DNA from 3 places in the Alteromonas sp. KS69 genome. Region 1 is predicted to be linked to each of the others. Evidence: predicted binding sites of a transcription regulator. Region 1 holds the regulator's gene; each other region holds the start of a gene.

Region 1 (6,508 bases):
ATTTTCACCGATGGTGATTTACGTCGTATTTTAGATGCCCGCATAGACTTGCATACTGCCACGGTTACGCAGGTGATGACTAAAGGCGGTAAAACAACAACGCCTGAACAACTCGCCGTAGAAGCGCTAAATGTAATGGAAACTCATAAGATAAGTGCGCTTATGGTAACGGATGAAGCCCGCAAGCCTGTAGGCGCATTCAATATGCACATGCTACTTAAAGCGGGAGTTTTATAATGCGCGACACCCAAACAACCGTAAATACACTTTATACCGCTATGCCAACGGCGTTGTATTCCTCGTTAACACAAGTTCGATTATTAGTCTGTGATGTGGACGGTGTGTTTTCAGATGGCCGTATTTACCTTGGTAATGCTGGCGAAGAGTTAAAAGCATTTCATACCCGCGATGGCTATGGTGTTAAAGCGCTTGTGAATTCAGGTGTGGCAGTGGCGGTCATTACGGGCAGGCGCTCTGCCATTGTGGAAAATAGAATGAAAGCGCTGAATGTCGCACACATTGTGCAGGGTGAAGAAAATAAATCTGACGCCCTTGCTGAACTGATGGCTCGCTTATCACTTAAGCCCGAACATGTGGCGGTAGTTGGTGACGATATGCCTGATACGGGCATGTATCCTCACGCTAATGTAAGAATTGCGGTAAAAGACGCCCACCCTGTGGTTGCACAGCAAGCGAATTGGATCACCACGTTGCCCAGCGGCTTCGGGGCCGTTCGCGAAATATGTGACACCTTGCTTCAAGCAAACGACAAGCTACACGGAATTCAAGGTGCTAGCGTATGAAGGTATTAGGTTTTGACCGATTAGGCTTAAGTATTTCGGTGTTATTTATATTGGCATCCGCCCTGTATATTCCTATTTGGATGGACGAAGATCCTGCTCAGCAATCTGATCAAGGGCCGGACGCATTAAAGCCTGCATATAAAGCCAAAAACCTAACGACCACCTTATATAATCAAGAAGGACAGCTAAATCACAAAGTATTTGCAGCGTCGATGGAACATTACGACCAATTGGGCTTTGTTTTATTCCAAAAGCCCAGATATACATTGTATACCGACGATGCACAGTCACCGTGGGAAGTTACCGCGACAGAAGGCACTTTGTATAATAACGAATTGATACAGCTAGAAAATAATGTCGTTATTGAAAACCAAAGTGTCGATGACTTTGTAAGAACAATACGCACAGCGTTTATAGAGATAAACCTGTACACTAAGCAAATGACATCTGATCAGCCCGTGGAAATACGTGGCTTACAATATGTGATTAACAGCAATGGGTTTAACGCTAATTTGCGTACCCAGGAATACGAGTTAATAGACCATGTACAAACCATTTATTCGCCTAGCCACTAAAGCATTAGCGACCAGCCTCGCTGTTAGCCTATTCGCTACTGTGGCTATAGCGGCTGAAAGCGACTTTAACAAACCGATTAAAGTTGACTCGAAATCGCAATTCGTTGACGGTAAAAACAAAACCTCATTGTTTAAAGATGATGTGCGGATTACTCAAGGTTCTTTGGTGATAAATGCCGATGAAGTTGAAGTGATTGCCAGCGAAGGTGATGGACGAGAGATATTCGTGGCTCGCGGCAAACCAGCCAGCTATTCGCAAAAACTTGAAGACGGTGCTCCTGTCACAGCGAAGGCCAATGAAATTCGCTATGAAGTAGTAAATCGAACTATTTCTTTACAAGGAAATGCTGAGCTACAGCAAGACACCAGTAAAGTACAAGGCGACAAGATTACCTTCGACATGGTCACTGAACAATTACTTGCAACAGGCGGCGAAGACGGCGAAGGTGGCAGAGTCACTACCGTATTTACCCCTGAGGCAATACGTAAAGCGTCATCGAATAACGAAGACGATAAGGCGGACGACAATTAATCATGGCAACGTTGAGCGCACAGAGCCTTGCAAAGGCGTATAAAGCACGTCAAGTGGTTCGCGATGTAAGCTTATCAGTATCGACGGGGCAAATCGTTGGATTACTCGGCCCGAATGGTGCCGGTAAAACGACTACCTTCTACATGATTGTTGGCTTAGTTCCTCTAGATAAGGGCAAAATCAGTATTGATGACAGCGAATTAACCCACGAGCCCATGCACGAACGTGCTCGCCGCGGTATTGGGTATTTGCCGCAAGAAGCCTCTATTTTTAGAAAATTGACGGTGTTTGAGAACATCATGGCTATCTTGCAAACCCGTAAAGGGTTAAGTTCATCAGAACAAGAACAAGAAGCCGATGCGCTACTTGATGAATTTAATATCAACCATATACGTAATAGTACGGGTATGAGTTTATCCGGTGGTGAACGCCGCCGAGTAGAAATCGCACGAGCATTAGCAGCCGATCCGCAATTTATTTTGCTTGATGAGCCATTTGCTGGTGTTGATCCTATATCGGTTAATGATATAAAGAAGATCATTCAACATCTTCGTGACAGAGGAATTGGAATCCTCATCACCGATCACAACGTAAGAGAAACACTGGATGTGTGTGAGAAAGCGTATATTGTGAGCCAAGGCGAACTCATCGCGCAAGGGACGGCAGAACAAGTTTTAAGTAATCAGAAAGTAAGGGATGTATACCTAGGAGAACAATTCAGGCTATAGTTACTGTAACCGAATTGTCATTTTCAGTTTTAAGCACGGGTATATTCACAACAAGAGTTTAAAAATAAGACGTAGATGAAACCATCTTTACAGCTAAAGTTCAGTCAACAACTTACCATGACACCGCAGTTGCAGCAGGCAATCAAGCTGCTGCAGTTGTCTACGCTCGACCTGCAACAAGAGATTCAGGAAGCACTTGACTCAAACCCTCTTTTAGAAGTTGAAGAAGGCGGTGATGACCACCCTGTTGAGAAAAACAACATGGACGGCGACGACCCTTCTGTAGAAGCTGCTCCTACTGCTTCTAGCGATTCATTAGAAGCTGGTGACGCGCTTGAAAAGAACGATCTTCCCGACGAGTTGCCAATCGACAGCACATGGGATGAGTATTACTCGGCCTCTTCTGCCCCCGCTCCTGGCCCATCGAATAATGATGACGACCAATTGTTTCAGGGTGAAACCACCGACAATATTCAAGACCATTTGCTTTGGCAGATGCGCTTAACCCCGTTTTCAGATACAGACCGCGCCATTGCTACCGCCATTATCGACTCAATTGATGAATCTGGTTACCTTAACGTACCCATTGAACAGATTTTAGAATCGGTAAACTCTGACGATGTTGAAGAGTTGGTAGAAATGGACGAAGTTGAATGTGTACTAAAACGTATTCAAATGTTCGACCCTATTGGTTCAGGTTCACGTACACCGCAAGAATGTTTGCTCGTGCAGCTTCGCCAGTTCTCAGACGATACGCCATGGCTTACCGAAGCCAGACAGCTTATTAATGAGTACTCAGACCTGCTGAGCAGCAAAGATTACCGTACGTTAATGCGCAAGAGTCGTTTGAAAGAAGATCAACTTCGTGAAGCCATGCGCTTATTGCAAACGTTGAATCCTCGTCCTGGCAGTGCATTAATTACTAAAGAACCCGAATACGTTATTCCTGATGTTTCGGTAAACAAAAAGAATGGCCGTTGGGTAGTAGAACTTAATCCCGACAGCTTGCCAAAATTAAGCGTAAATCAACAATACGCTGCCATGAGCCGACGCTCTAAAAACAGCAGCGATTCGCAATTTATTCGCTCGCATATGCAAGAAGCCAAGTGGTTTATAAAAAGCCTTGAGTCAAGAAACGACACCTTGATGAAAGTAGCAAACTGTATTGTGCAGCAACAAATGGGCTTTTTCGAGCACGGCCCAGAAATGATGAAACCAATGGTGCTAAATGATGTCGCAGAAATGGTAGATATGCATGAATCCACCATTTCACGAGTCACCACGCAAAAGTATATGCATACCCCTCGTGGCATTTTCGAGTTGAAATATTTCTTCTCTAGCCATGTAGCAACGGAATCTGGTGGTGAGTGTTCATCTACCGCTATTCGCGCACTAATTAAAAAGCTTGTGGCAGCGGAAACGCCCAGCAAGCCATTAAGCGATAGCAAGATTGCTCAATTGTTGGCCGAACAAGGCATTAAAGTAGCCCGGCGAACAATAGCAAAATACCGGGAATCGTTATCGATTCCGCCGTCAAACCAACGCAAAAGCCTTATTTAAAGGCCTTGATAATTTAAGGAAGACGAAATATGCAAATCAACCTTACCGGTCATCATGTCGAAATTACTGATTCTTTGCGTAGCTATGTCGATACTAAGTTCAGCAAACTAGAGCGTCACTTTGATCACATATCTAATGTGCATGTCATCCTGAACGTCGAAAAACTCAATCAAAAAGCCGAAGCCACCATGCACCTTAGCGGCGCAGAAGTGTTTGCTTCATCTCATAATACAGACATGTATGCGGCGATAGACAGCATGATCGACAAACTCGACAGGCAAGTTATCAAGCATAAGGAAAAGCTGAAAAAGCACTAAATATTAGTATGGAAATTCAAGCCATAGTAAGTTTGGACCGCACCGAGTGTGCGGTTCAATGTAACAGTAAAAAACGTATTCTAGAGATTATTAGCGACATTGCTGCTAAAAATAATCCCGACATCGATCAGGCTAGTGTATTAAATAGTCTACTAACCCGTGAACGAATGGGGAGTACGGGTATTGGCAATGGTATTGCTCTGCCCCACGGTCGATTACCGGGCTTAGAACACGTTATCGCCATTATTGTAACCAGCAACCCTGCCATCGATTTTGATGCGCTTGACGATCAGCCCGTAGATATATTCTTTGCCCTATTAGTGCCAGAAGAGAAAACAGAAGGTCACTTACAAACACTCGCTACCGTGGCGGGTAAGCTAAGTGATAAAGAAACGGTGAAAGCCATTAGGCGGGCCTCCACCAGTGATGACATCATTACGGCTTTAAGCTAAAAAAGCACTGCACCATATTTTAAAAGGGAGAAATGCAGGTGAAACTGATTATTATCAGTGGTCGATCCGGTTCAGGAAAATCAGTTGCGCTACGTGCCCTTGAAGATTTAGGTTACTATTGCGTAGATAATATTCCGGTTAACCTTCTCCCTACTCTGACCCATACCGTGGTTGATGAATATGACCAAGTTGCGGTAAGTATCGATGTAAGAAACCTACCCAAAAATCCAGCGGACTTGGTAGAGATCTTAGATTACCTACCCTCATCGTGGTCTATGACCATTGTGTACATCGACGCGAGTGACGATGTACTGGTGAAGCGTTTCAGCGAAACCCGCCGATTACATCCGCTAGCTAAGCTCAACAAATCTTTATCTGAATCGATAAAAGCCGAATCAGACTTACTTGCGCCTATTGTTGAGCGCGCCGATTTGTATATTGATACGGATAAACTCACTATTCATCAACTCGCAGAGCTTATTCGCGAGCGAATTCTAGGCAAGAAAAGCTCTCGCCTAGTATTGGTGTTTGAATCGTTTGGCTTTAAGCACGGTATCCCCAAAGACGCCGACTATGTATTTGACGCCCGCTTTCTCCCCAACCCGCATTGGGAACCCGATTTAAAACACTTAACTGGCTTAGATGCCCCCGTAGAAGTATTTTTAGGTTCCCAGCCTGTTGTAACCAAATTTATTTGGCAAATTCAGAACCTAATCACTACATGGCTGCCACACTTAGAACGCAATAACCGTAGTTATGTCACCATTGCGATTGGTTGTACCGGCGGTCAGCACCGCTCAGTATTTATTGCTCAATCGTTAGCGAAAACCTTTGGCGAAATGCATCCCGATGTACAAATTCGCCACCGCGAGTTAAATCAGTAATGACAATCGAAAAAACACTTACCATAGTCAATAAATTGGGCTTACACGCCCGCGCTGCCACACAGTTGGTTCAATTAGCCAATCAATTTGACGCAAAAATCGTGTTGGTGAAAGGCGATAAGAAAGCCGATGCTAACAGTGTGCTGGGCTTAATGATGCTGGAAAGCCACCAAGGTGAACAGGTAAACGTTGTGGTTGAAGGTAATGATGCCGAAGCGGCATTAAACGCCATTGAAACGTTAATTGAAGGCCGTTTCAACGAAGACGAATAATGCAGCTTCCAATACGACTGAGAAATTCTGCTAAAAGCCGTCTATAATTTCACCATACGGCTCGTAATTGTCTGTACCTACTGCGCTTTTGTCATGACAGCGTCATGGCAAGTGCGATATCCTACCATTATTGAAATTCCATTTTTTAGGCGAAAGCAGTGGCAGAAGCGCTGGTCTCAAAATACGTACAAAGCCAACTAAGGGCACTAAATGGCGCGTTGAATAATGGCCAATTTGTTTCTGTACGTAAGCTTCTGCTTGAATTACCCCCATCTGATGTTGCACACATTCTAGAATCTAGCCCCAGTCGTACTCGTGACGAGTTGTGGGAGCTTATCGATGGTGATTTCCATGGTGATATTTTAGAAGAACTCTCTGACGACGT
Region 2 (6,508 bases), on a different contig from region 1:
AATGACGTCACTTCGAATGCTGATGCGTATTGCGTAGGTTCCACCGTGGTAGCATTTGAAGGGTCTAAGTTAAAATCGATCCCTATTTGTTGAGTCGCATCCGCCCCATTTGATAATGCAGAACCTAGCGCTTCAGTCGTTAACTTGTAATCGGTAGTTTGAATGCCATCTGGTGATTCAATACCAATAAAGTCACCACCTTGAGAAAACACAAGCTTAGCTGCTGTAACGCCGTTACCCGTGTTAGTACCCAGCGAGTTTACCGCTGTAGTTGGATCGGAATCAGTACCGGTAGAATTCACTAAATCAGTAAGTTGATCGTCTACCGCTGTCGCCACATACCATTCATTGTCTGCCGCCACATCTTTAACGAAGTAATAAGTCATCACGTGGCTGTCGCCTAGTGAGTCATAAACCGTTACCGAGGTTGCCGCGTTGTAGGTAAGTGGATCTTGTGGATCAAATGCGGCTGGATCTAACCCCTGCTCACTAGCAGGTAAGTTCATACGGATATCAACTTCTGAGGTTTGTGCTGGAGAACCTGATGAATCTGGGATTTGCACTGGCTCTGTAGTACTCAATGCAACCGATGAACTGGTAGAGTCTGAATTAACAGGGAAACCTAAAAGTAAGTCGCCGTTACTGTTAACCACGTAGTTGTCGTCATCTAACTTGAATTGACCGGCACGGGTAAACGAGAAGTCTCGTGAGGTTTCATCAGGCACGGTGGCAAAGAAACCATTCCCAGTAATCGCCAAATCAAGTGCAGTATTGGTGAACTGCAAGCTACCTTGCGAAAACTGCTGGGCCACATCTTGTGTCAAAACACCGTCGCCCACTTTGGTTTTACTTCCAGCCAATAGTGATGTGGCGTACACGTCGCCGAATTCAGCGCGAGACTCTTTAAAGCCAACCGTATTTACGTTTGCGATGTTATTCGCGGTTACATCTAAATCTTTTTGTGCGGCAGCTACGCCACTTAGTGCAATATTAAAAGACATGCTTCTTTCTCCTGCTAACTGCCGATTTGAATAACGTCATCAAGACTAATGCTGACTTCGCCATCTAAATTTAAAATTACGCCCTGACCACTGCCGGCCAAACTAACACTTCCTACATGACGGTTAATGGCAGTATTCAATTGAACGCCTTCACCGTTTAATTCGCCTGTAGCGCTAATTACGTAGTCACCCGCTGGCATATCGTTGCCTTGAGTATCCTTGCCATCCCATTCAAATTGAATGTTGCCAGCGGCTTGTGTGCCAGCATCAATGGTCTTAATCACTTCACCGTATTGATTTTCAACAGTGATCGTCATGTTTTGTACACTTTGCTCATTGACCACAACACCCGATACGCCTGCAGCGTCGCTAGACATGTGCCCTACGTTGCCCTGCACCAATACGTTCTGACCTATCAAGCTAGATGCTTGTAATGCCTGGTTAGATGTCATCGAGGCGGCGAATGACTCAAATTTATCATTCAACTGAGAAATACCATCAGCCATAGTGAATGACGTCATTTGCGCCACCATCTGATCGTTATCTACGGGTTTAGTAGGATCCTGATTCGCTAATTGCTCGGTTAACATGGCAAAAAAGTCTTCTTGCGAAAGCTGTTGCTCTGTTCCATCGACAACCGGAACCGTCTCTTCTTGCCAGTAGAGTTCGTTGTTCAGGCCAGTAGTGTTGTTAATTGTGGTCACAGTATTTTCCTCACATTACCTACGCGGCAACTTATTGCCCTTGCCCTAGCTGCAGAACCCGACGAAATATCTTTTTCGTGGTATCTGCAACCTGAACGTTGGTTTCATAGGCTTTTGATGCCGACATCATATTTGCCATTTCTTCCACGATGTTGACGTTAGGCTTATAGATATAACCCTCTTCGTCAGCCATTGGGTTATGCGGAGCATACTCCACTTGCAATGGCGCATCGCTTTCTACAATTCCCTTAACTTCAACACCCACACCCTTGCTTTGGTCGCCCATGGCGCGCTGCAACTCAGCGGCAAACACTGGGTGTCTTGCACGATACGTTTCGTCATAACTACTGCTTACCGAATTCGCGTTAGCAATGTTACTAGCGGTGGTGTTTAAACGAACATTTTCAGCTTCCATACCGGTACTGGAAATTGACATCACATTAAATAAGCTCATGATTACTGGCCTCCAGAACTAAGGGCTTTTTTCATACCTTTAACTTTACCGTTAATAAACTCAAGTGTGGCTTGGTAACGTAAACCGTTATCTAAAAAGCGGTTACGTTCTGCCTGTACTTCAACCGTATTGCCGTCTCCGGTATCCGGTTGAGTGGGTATGCGGTATTGCATTTCAAAATTTGATGCAACCGACGATACATCGCCACCTATGTGTTTATCGTGAGTTCTTACTAAGCTTCCACCGCCCAATTTGTGCTGCCCATCTTGGGCGCTCATGGCTGACTCCATCGCTTTATTAAAGTCGATGTCTTTCGCCTTATAACCAGGGGTATTGGCGTTCGCTAGGTTTCCAGAGATGACTTCCATCCTGTCGGTGCGTATTGCTAACGCCGACTGATGAAACCCGACTAACTTGTCGAGATTTATGGCCATATTGAAAACTCCTCGCTGCGAAATTCCGGAAATACGCCATCAGTAAATAATGACGAATTATCTGTTATAGGATTTTACTAGCAAGGCAGATGCCAACCTGAAGATTGGCACTGTATAAAAATGAGAAAAGAAATAGAGGGGAATTTAAATATTTTAATAAATTCAGTATTTTAGGTATTTATTTCTTTTGATAGTACAAGCCAGGATTACATTTAATCATGGCATACGTATCGCTTGCCGCACTGATAGATTCAGACGCGCCAAGGAAAAGGACACCGGCAGGTTGCAGCTGTCCGGCAATTTGTTGCAGTATCTTTTGTTTCACATCTGCCGAAAAATAAATCAGCACATTGCGGCAAAAAACGATGTCGAAGCGGCCAAGTGCTGCATAGGAAGTTAACAAATTCAAACTTCTGAATGAAACCATGTTGCGCACTTCTGGCTTAACCTGCATCTGCCCACTTTCATGAGGTTGGAAAAACATAGCCCTACGTTGTGGCGATAACCCTCTAGCAAGCGAAAGTTCATCGTATAGCCCTTGGCTACACTTGCTGAGCATTTCAGAAGAAAGGTCAGTGGCTATAATTTCAACCCCTTGCCTAAGCAATCCGGGTCGCTGTTTTTGAAACTCTAATATCGACATAGCAATAGAATAAGGCTCTTGTCCAGACGAACAAGCTGCACTCCAAATTCTTAGCTTTTGATTTTTCGTTGCAAGTTGAGGAAGTAAATCGCGTTGTAGCAACTCAAACGGATAAGTATCTCTAAACCACAACGTTTCGTTTGTGGTCATCGCATCAATGACGCTTTGTAAAAGGTTACGATCGTAACCTTTTACTACTACATCAATAAGCGCATCAGTACTGTCATAGTCATGCTTATATAACAACGACGCAAGCCTGCTTCTTACAAGGTATTGCTTGTTTTCCCCGAGTACTATTCCACATTGTTTCTCGAGGAAGTGCCGAAACTTTTCATAGCTTGCCGGCGACACACTTTTATTATCCAACCCCTACCGCTCCGTTATTCACAATCCGTCATTAACCACTTCTGAACTGCTGTTGCTAGTTCATCGGGGTGAAATTTCGCAATAAAGTCGTCCGCTCCCACTTTCTGAACCATGGCTTGATTGAATACGCCACTTAAAGATGTGTGAAGTACAACATGAAGCTTTTGAAGTTCTGGTGTATTTTTAATTTCCGCCGTAAGGGTGTAACCGTCCATCTCTGGCATTTCTATGTCAGACACTAGCACCCCAATTCGCTTGGTAATATCACCATATTCTTCAGCGATTTCCTTCAAGCGGTTTAACGCTTCTAAACCATTCTTTGCCAGCTCAATTTCTAACCCAAGTGAGGTTAGCGCTTTTTTAACTTGATTTCTTGCCACAGCTGAATCATCAGCAATGAAGATAATTTTATCTTCCTTACCTTCCGTAGTTAGCCCTTCGGCAACATCTGCGCTTACTTCTGCATTTAGCGGTGAAATTTCATTGAGGATTTTTTCTACGTCGAGAATTTCAATTAATTCGTTTTCTACTTCAGTAACAGCGGTTAAGTAACTTGCTCGGCCTGTCCCTTGGGGAGGCGGCATGATGGCATCCCAGTTGGTATTAATGATGCGCTCAACAGCGCCCACTAAAAAGCCTTGTACAGAACGGTTGTATTCAGCAATAACGATAAACGCATTTGATAAATCTTCAATACGCTTGCCACCCGTCGCCATGCTTAAATCGATGACAGAAATAGTTTGCCCACGAATATGTGCTACTCCGCGAACTAACGAGTTCAACTTTGGCATTGAAGTCAGTGGTGGACACTGGAGCACTTCACGTACTTTAAACACGTTGATACCAAAGCGTTGACGGCCATTAAGCCTGAACAACAATAACTCAAGACGGTTTTGACCAACTAATTGGGTTCGTTGGTTAACCGAGTCTAAAATTCCCGACATATCTCACCTCTTTTTAATACTGGGCATGATCATTGCCTTCACTAAAGAGAATAGACAATATCACTAAATGTATGCAGGTCAAACGACAGAAAAATGACGGTTTCGCTGCATGTACAACTTAATCACGGACGTACGCAAGTTATTGTCTCAACCTAATTTGTCTTATAAGCATAGACAATAACTCAGTAAGTGAACACGAAAAGTGACTATGAAAAATTTAAAAAACGTAAAATCTTGGCTTACAGGAGTTCGTCTGCCACTTTTCACTGTTGTGGTGACCGTTGCTTTAGCGCCTTACAGTTACGCTGAAACAATGCACGATGTAGTGAATAAGGGCGCAGAAGAATACCTGCTGTCGGCGCTTAGTATACACGATGAAAACACCGATATTGCTGTGAGCATTGCTGAAGTAGACGAAAGAATTAATATTCCTCAGTGTCCAACCGGATTTCAATTTCACGCGTCTGATGAATCTTTGAACCAATCGTATGTTTCGGTACGGGTAAGTTGCACAAATAATGACTGGTACTTGTTTACCAGCGCCCAAGTGACCAGAACGAAAGAAATTGTGGTTACTTCTGGCGCGGTTAGCCCTGGCACTGTGCTTTCTGCATCTAATCTGACGTTGGCATCGGTGGATATAAAGCGTCTTCGATACAGTGCATTTACTGATGTAGATGCATTGATTGGCGCTCGAATGAAACGTCGAATTGTTGATGGCCAAGCTGTGCAATCAAATATGCTATGCTTTGTGTGCAAGGGCGATAGAATTACCATTCGTGCATCATTGGGTGGGATGGCGGTTAAAACATCTGGAATAGCACAACAAGATGGTGTTATTGGCGATACCATAAAGGTGCTCAATGCCAGTAGCCAAAAGCCCGTGATAGCGGAAGTCGCCAGCGCTCAAGAAGTCGTGGTACACTTGTAGTTCAGCGTGCTAAAAAACTACGTTTTCGTTGTATAAAAACCTAAAGAAAAGAAGGTTTGTGCCGATAACTTGTACAGAGGCGAAAAGGTAGTGGAGAAATATTATGGCAATTAACAATGTAAACAATGGGTTACCCAAAACACCCGTTGATAATACAAAAATTTCGCAACAGAATCAGGCACAGCAGTCGCAACAGCAACAAGCGACGTCTAACAATGCATCTGTTGCTCAAGCACCACGACAAGATTCAGTATCCTTGACTCAGTCTGCACAGCAGTTGAATCAAGTTCAGAAGAAAGGTTCTGAAGCGCCTGTAAATCAGGAAAAAGTCGATCGTCTTAAAAAAGCGATATCAAGTGGTGAATACAAAGTTAACCCTGAAGTGTTAGCGAATAAAATCGCTAAGCTTGAGGGTGAGATTTTTGGCCAAAAATAATTAGGTTTCTATGACTAGTCATCTTTATTCAGCGTTATCACAACAGGTCACTAACTTAGAGGGCCTGTGCTTGATGCTGGAAAAAGAATTACATTTAATTAGCTCACGAGATGCAGAAACCTTGATGAGTCTTTTAGAAGATAAGTCTAAATTACTAGAGTCTATTCAATCTACGGACCAAAAAGTCGAGGCGTTATATCGCCAAACTACAGACGAAACGATTAGTGCAGATGAACAAGGGTTAATGGATAATGCGAAAAGTCTGTTAGAAGACTGTAAGTATAAAACCCAAATCAATCAGAAAGCCGTAGAGCAAGGACAGCTTCGCCTCACACACTTACGGAATCTGATGTTGGAAGTTCGCGCTAAAGAGTCGTTAACCTACGATAAGAAAGGTAAGCCAAATGCAGGCCGTTTAGGTTCAGGTATTAGCGCCTAAGTAATGCACTCGTTACCGAAAGCCCCAATAAAAGCACAAAAAAGCGCGTTTAATACGCGCTTTTTTGTGGGTGCTATTTAGCCATACATCGAAATACTTAATAGTATTTGATGTCTTTTATTCTTTGTGGCTTCGCTGTCGTCAAATAAATGTCGT
Region 3 (6,508 bases), on a different contig from region 1:
TTAAGCACTTCTAATACGTCTACTGCGTTTTCTGCGCCAAGTAGATAGTCGAGCAAACACAAGTCGAAATTTCGACGCTGTAACGCATCTATGGCGTCAGCACTGTTGGTTACCCAGGTAAGCTGGAAACGGGGTTCTTCACATTGAAGTAAATAATCCGATGTTAAAAAATAATCATCTTCGTCATCTTCAATCAGTAAAACCCGGATAACTTCGGTCACTGTGCGCTCCATAAAACATTAGTCGTAACGTAGCGCTAAATAACAAGCGCTTTAACACATAGCGGCACTAATGGTTAGCGCCGTGCAGCATGAGTAATAACTTACTGAGTCCTACATATGGACTCATCTCTACGTAAATTGAATTAATAAGATTCGACTAATCGTGTGGCAATTCTACAAACTCAATCCAGTAGCGACCTAGCGCGCGCATAAGCTCGACAAGTCCCTCGAAATTCACAGGTTTAGTGATATATGAAGCACAGCCTAAGTCGTATCCGCGAAGCATGTCCTCTTCTTCTTTGGATGTCGTTAAGATGACCACTGGGATCCCACGTAATTTAGGATCGGTTTTTAATTCCTGTAACGCTTCTCGGCCATCTTTTCGCGGCATGTTAAGGTCTAACAGAATTAGGCTAGGGCGGGGGGCTTTGCTAGCATCTGTGTATTTACCTTCATGGCGTAAAAATTCAAGCAACTCCACGCCATCTTCAACACAAAATAAGTTGTTTAACACACGGCTTTCTTTTAGTGCGTCTACAGTTAATAGACGATCGTCCTCATCGTCATCTGCCATAAGGATATTAATTGGTTGGGTTTGTTTACGCGTCATGTGCGATATCTCCATGATTATTTAGAGAGCCAAAAGGCTCGCTGTTTGTTGGCAGAAGGATAGTAAAGGTTGCGCCTTCTCCTGGCGAGCTTTTTGCCGAAATTTGACCATTGTGTCGTTCAACAATACGCCGGCATACCGCTAGGCCAATCCCTGTTCCTTTGTATTCGCTTCTTCCGTGCAAGCGTTGAAACGGGGCAAAAATCTTTTCTGCAAAACTTTGTTCAAAGCCAATGCCGTTGTCTGAGATTTGAATTTTGATCCAGTCATACTCGTCAGCTAACAATATGTCTTTCATATCAGCTTCACTTGGTGGTGTTGCTGTAATTTCAATAAGAGGTGCTTTATCAGCGGTTTGAAATTTTAGCGCGTTGGACAATAAGTTTAGAAACAGCTGATCAATTTGTGATTTGTCTGCGCGAATAGTCGGAATATCCTGCACAACAACATTGGCACCTTTTTCTTCGATAGCTATTTCTAAATCACCTAGTACACCATCGATAACGTCGCCGACATTTACTTGTTCGAAGTCTTTGCCCCGTGTAGAAACCCGAGAAAAAGACAGAAGGTCAGAAATCAACATGGACATACGCTCGGCTGCGTTAAGCATACGGGCAAGAAAGTCTTGTCCACGTTCATCCATCACATCTTTGTAGCCAGAGTCTAATCGGTTACCGAAGGCGCGAATTTTTCTAAGCGGCTCTTGGAGATCGTGAGAGGCCACAAACGCGAAGTCTTCAAGTTCACGGTTGCTGCGAGCTAACTCATCGGCATAAATTCGTAGTTCTTGGGTTCGTTCAGATATTTTATGTTCTAGGTCTTCATTAACGTCTACAAGGGTATCTTTATGCTTCTCATTTTCTCGAATGTTGGCTTTTAACAACAAGAAGATTGAGATAATAAGAAACAGGGTGGTACCTGATGAAATTAGTAGCGTATTCACTGAGTCACGCCTTAGCTTCATCAAACTGGCTAAATGCGTACCTTGAATATCTCTTTCTGAGGAATCAATGCGTTCGAACATGTTTTCAAAGTCGTTGTATAAATCAAGACCTTTATCACTTTCAAGCAACGTGAAGGCTTGATCTAAATCACCCACTCTAACTAGCTCTACAATACGTACCATACCGTTAATTTTAACGCGGGTTAGGGCGAGTAGCTTATCAATCCGTTCTGATTGTTCCGGCAAATCAGACGCAAGCGCGCTCACTTCAACTTCATCGGCAAGGGCAGTGAAGTTATTCAGTGTCTGTGTGTACTCCTCCAGATAAGCTTCATCTTCAGTAAGAAGGAAACCACGTTGACCTGATTCGGCGCGCAATACGGCCACGTGCAACTTGTTCACCGCGCTTATCACGCGGCTAGTGGTAAATAGACGCGCTTCTAAGGCTGATAAGTCATCAAGGGTTTGCACCACATAAAATGAATTCGCAGTGATAATAGCAATCACGAATACCACCATGATTACCCAGCTGTATAGCGAAGAAAAAACTTTGTTTAGCATTACATCAATCCAATAATGTGTCGCCAAAATCTGAAGTCATTTCAGAAAGGGAGTCACTGCAATCTTTAGCACTGGTTATTATCTTATCCAATGCTGCCATCGCTTTTTGGGCGGGAACTTCGCCATTAAGCGCCATTTTTACCAATTCAGCTTGCATAGAAATGCGATTTAGTGGTTTGCGTGCATCGTGTACATAAGTGCTTAATCGGGCAAACTCATCTTCAGTCATAACTTTTGTCCTGCCTTACTAGTCTTCTTTGACCAAATCGCCATACGCGTGAAGTCGGTTGTATAAAGTTTTGGTGCTTATGCCGAGCATGTCAGCGGCCATGGTTTTATTCCCATTTACCTTCTCAAGCGTGGCGTAAATAAGTTCTTTCTCGACATCTTCAATAGTACGTCCCGCTTGAAGTGCTGGCGCTGTACTTTGTTTTTTAGCAAAAGGCGACTCAATCGTTTTAGGAAGCTCTATTACTTGTTTTGTCGGGTCGCTCATAATGGCTGCACGATGGACAAAGTGGCGCAATTCACGAACGTTACCTGGCCAGTCGTAAGCTTGTAATGTATTCAGCTGACTTTCTTGCCAGCTAAATTTAGAGCCGTTGTCTTTATTAAATTCTTCAATAAAGGTTTTCGCTAATAAAGGAATATCTTCTTTGCGCTCGCGCAACGTAGGTATGGTGATTGGAAATACAGCAAGTCTGAAGTAGATATCTTCACGCAACACTTTGCTTTGTGCTATCTCTTCCATGGTTCGGTTGGTGGCTGACACTACGCGGCAATTAACCGGAATAGTTTTAGTACCGCCAACACGGATAACCACTTTGTTTTCCAATACGCGTAGTAGGTTTGGCTGCATATCGATAGGCATTTCGGTGATTTCATCTAAGAATAAACATCCGCCTTCAGCTTGTTCGAAAACACCTTCTTTTCGGCCAACTGCACCAGTAAAGGCACCTTTTTCGTGGCCAAATAGTTCACTACCAATTAATTCTTTTGAAAAGGCACCACAGTTAGTCACTACGTAAGGGCCTTCACTTTGTGACGCGCGGTGAATAGCGGCTGCAACAACCTCTTTACCTACACCACTTTCGCCCAGTAGCATAACGTTGGCACTTGTTCTGCTCACTCTTTCAATTAATTTATAGAGTTCTCTCATTGGCGCAGATTCGCCAATAAGCAAATCGAAATGCTTTTCAATTTTTTCGCTGGTATCTTCAGCGACTTTAGGTTTCCCTGTTAATACTGCTTCAATGTCTTCACGTTGAATAGGTTTAACAAGGTAATCAATATTGGGGCCGCACAGACCTTTAATGACGCCTTTTACCGATGGGTGTCCGGTAATAAGGGTAATACGTGGGCGTTTAGGAAGCGCGTTAAGTTCATCGAACAAGTGTGCACCGCTGCCATCTGGCAACATGAAATCAAGTAATATGTGATCGAAGGTTTCTTTCTTTAACCAGTCACGCGCTTCACCTAATGTGGCAGCAGTTAGCACTTCGTGACCAAGAAACTCAATTATAGTGCAGGCCACCTCGGTAAACTCGGCATCATCATCTACAAGCAAAACAGTTAACACTTGAATATCCCTTTTTTAAGTTATCAATCACTCCCTGATTGCTTATCTCAGCGCACTGGGTGGGTAAATTGATCTGATTTTATAATTATTTGTGCATTATTACATTCAAACGTAGGCATTGTCGCATTCAGACTCAACTTTGGTTGAAAAGCGCAGCAATATCTCTGGGCTGACCTCATAATGCGATCCTCGCATCTCGTAAAAGAGGACTAGCTAAACACAATCCGCACAATGACATATCTTTAGCTAATAAAGCACATATTGTGCCGATAGCTACCCAAAAGCATAAATTTGAACGATGAATAACTTCAGTGGCACAGTTATCGCATTATTTACCGCATAGTCGCTTTGTAACCGAACGCGAAAATTCACCGCTTACGAGAATGCTTCTGAAAATTTATTTCAGATTTACACTGTTGGACAAGCGGAAAATAGAAGCGTTGTACACGGTGATATTGCTGAGTTAATGAAATTTTTGATGGAATACCCAAAGTGTATTGCGCTTCGCTATCACCCAAGACGCATAGGTTTCGATGGAAATAAGGCATTAGTCTTAGCCATAAATAGGGAATGAAAATGTTTAAGGAAACTGGCGCAAGGTCAATGACACTTTATGAGTTGTTGGGAAAAATGCAGCCTAAAGACACCGGCGACGTCATGGCGTTTTCCGAATTCTGGAATGCAATGGAAAAAAGGGGATTTGGACCCATGTTAGCGTTGCCAGCGTTTATTGCGGCAACGCCCATAGGGGCTATTCCTGGGGTACCCACCATCACCGGTGTGACAATTTTACTGATAGCAATGCAAATTTTACTCGGTCGACGTCATCCGTGGCTTCCCGCTACCATTATGAAAATTGAAATGGACGCAGAGCGAATAGAATTTTTGGTAAATAAAATGAAACCAGTGGCGGTGCGATTTGACCGTTTCTTAATGCCGCGCTGGTTTTTTATGCGCCAACCTGTGTTCCGTTCACTTATAGCGCTAAGTTGTGCGGCGTGTGGTTTGTTGATGGTGCCACTAGAGTTAGTACCCTTTATGGGATTAATACCGGCGTTTGCTGTGTTGATTATGGCTATTGGCATGGCAACGGATGACGGCGCTGTAGCACTATTTGGGCTATCTATCGCCTTATTTGGATTTTTATATGGTGGTCAACAGATAGCGCTAGGTATTGGCTAAGACTGCTGAGTTTTTATTTTTATATCAATGTGCTACGTAGAGCTTAGCGATAAGTAAATGACTACTGCTCACGTTACCTTTGTATAGACTCTACGCATTGTTCAAGCATGCCATCAGCAGAAGGAAGCTGCATCGATTGATATCTAAGTTCACCGATAAAGCTTCTTGCTGCTGGTCCCAGGCCGTCGCCATCCTCAAATGTGAGGTAAAGCATTGCGCGGCGTAAACCGCCATTGCTATCAAGAGGTAGTGGCAGCAATAGCCCTTCTTCTAATTCTTTTTTAATAATAGCGATAGGTAGCCAAGCAAATCCAAGTCCTTGAGAAATCATATCTACGGACGTTCTAATATGGCTAACCGTCCAGCGTTGCTCGGCGCCAAGCCAACCAGCATCAACTTTACGCTCAGCTGATGAATCTCTTACCACTATTTGACGATGTGACTTTAAATCTTCTAGTGTTAAAGCACGGTCGAGTGCGTGCAGAGGATGATCAACATGCGCTACAGCAGCAAAGTCTATTTCACATAAATCTTCACTGAATCCGCCGGGGTAGGGGAAGGGAGATATCGCGATATCTACATTGCCACTATCAAGCAAGGAGTTAGCGCCGCTCAACACAGTTTCTTCAATCTCGATACGTAGCAGAGGAAATTCTTCAGACACTTTACTTAATACATTATAAAGTAAATCGGAAGGGAAAATGATATCAACGGCGATACGAAGAAGGGTTTCGGTTCCTGCTTGTAAACTAGCCGCTACCGCTTCTAATTTCTGCGCTTCATTTAATACAAACGCCGCTCGCCGATACATTAACTCCCCTTGAGGAGATAACTTTACTTTACGCCCACTGTTTTCAAACAACACAACGCCAATGGCGTTTTCTAACTTTTGAACCGCGTGATGCACACTAGATTGGCTCTTGTGCACTAATGCGGCTGCTTGATTGAAGCCTCCAGCATCTACCACTGCCTTAAACATGCGCCATTGTTCTAATGTAGATTTTAACATCCGCTAGCTCTAATCGATTATTCTGTCACGGTATAGAGGGGTTATACCACAAGCTCCCAGAGGCTGTCAGCGCTTATGCGTCGGTAGCTTGCTTAATATCGCCTATTGAACAGGTTACCACGCTCACATTCTCATACCCCATGTTCATTAGCTGTTCGGCAGCCAATTTGGCGCGAATGCCTGAAGCGCAATGAATATAGATTGGAAATTTGGCATCTTTACATTTTTCGATAACTTTCATCTCAAGTACGCCACGAGGAATATTTAATGCTGCTTCTACAGGGCTAGATGCTGCCTCTGCGGGTTCACGAACATCAAGTAATAAACCATGATTAGAAGATATTTCCTGCATCGCTTCTTTAGCTGTTATACAACGAAGGGGAAAGGGGATATTGGCAAGTCT

What was found. The regulator sigma-54, encoded in region 1, starts transcription at its own class of promoters, with help from an activator protein. The targets are predictions, from matches to a motif close to GTTGGCACGNNNNTNGNNT.
Region 2: the regulator sigma-54 is predicted to act here: its motif matches at 2,672-2,690, upstream of flgB (flagellar basal body rod protein FlgB).
Region 3: the regulator sigma-54 is predicted to act here: its motif matches at 4,225-4,243, upstream of C7Y69_RS16315 (exopolysaccharide biosynthesis protein).

The regions. Positions count from the first base shown of each region.
Region 1 is NZ_PYHU01000010.1:165,686-172,193, reverse strand. Features, by position in the region: gene C7Y69_RS09245 (KpsF/GutQ family sugar-phosphate isomerase) at 1-237, shown strand, start outside; gene kdsC (3-deoxy-manno-octulosonate-8-phosphatase KdsC) at 237-803, shown strand; gene lptC (LPS export ABC transporter periplasmic protein LptC) at 800-1,378, shown strand; gene lptA (lipopolysaccharide transport periplasmic protein LptA) at 1,347-1,910, shown strand; gene lptB (LPS export ABC transporter ATP-binding protein) at 1,913-2,638, shown strand; gene C7Y69_RS09220 (RNA polymerase factor sigma-54) at 2,714-4,198, shown strand; gene hpf (ribosome hibernation promoting factor) at 4,228-4,515, shown strand; gene ptsN (PTS IIA-like nitrogen regulatory protein PtsN) at 4,524-4,967, shown strand; gene rapZ (RNase adapter RapZ) at 5,006-5,851, shown strand; gene C7Y69_RS09200 (HPr family phosphocarrier protein) at 5,851-6,123, shown strand; gene mgtE (magnesium transporter) at 6,282-6,508, shown strand, end outside.
Region 2 is NZ_PYHU01000005.1:406,968-413,475, forward strand. Features, by position in the region: gene flgE (flagellar hook protein FlgE) at 1-1,001, opposite strand, end outside; gene flgD (flagellar hook assembly protein FlgD) at 1,016-1,705, opposite strand; gene flgC (flagellar basal body rod protein FlgC) at 1,737-2,159, opposite strand; gene flgB (flagellar basal body rod protein FlgB) at 2,162-2,593, opposite strand; gene C7Y69_RS05165 (CheR family methyltransferase) at 2,772-3,602, opposite strand; gene C7Y69_RS05170 (chemotaxis protein CheV) at 3,617-4,546, opposite strand; gene flgA (flagellar basal body P-ring formation chaperone FlgA) at 4,755-5,477, shown strand; gene flgM (flagellar biosynthesis anti-sigma factor FlgM) at 5,581-5,913, shown strand; gene flgN (flagellar export chaperone FlgN) at 5,924-6,352, shown strand; gene C7Y69_RS05190 (LPP20 family lipoprotein) at 6,450-6,508, opposite strand, start outside.
Region 3 is NZ_PYHU01000035.1:31,478-37,985, reverse strand. Features, by position in the region: gene C7Y69_RS16340 (response regulator) at 1-221, opposite strand, end outside; gene C7Y69_RS16335 (response regulator) at 379-831, opposite strand; gene C7Y69_RS16330 (sensor histidine kinase) at 821-2,335, opposite strand; gene C7Y69_RS16325 (hypothetical protein) at 2,340-2,564, opposite strand; gene C7Y69_RS16320 (sigma-54-dependent transcriptional regulator) at 2,583-3,914, opposite strand; gene C7Y69_RS16315 (exopolysaccharide biosynthesis protein) at 4,491-5,096, shown strand; gene C7Y69_RS16310 (LysR family transcriptional regulator) at 5,170-6,105, opposite strand; gene C7Y69_RS16305 (rhodanese-like domain-containing protein) at 6,179-6,508, opposite strand, start outside.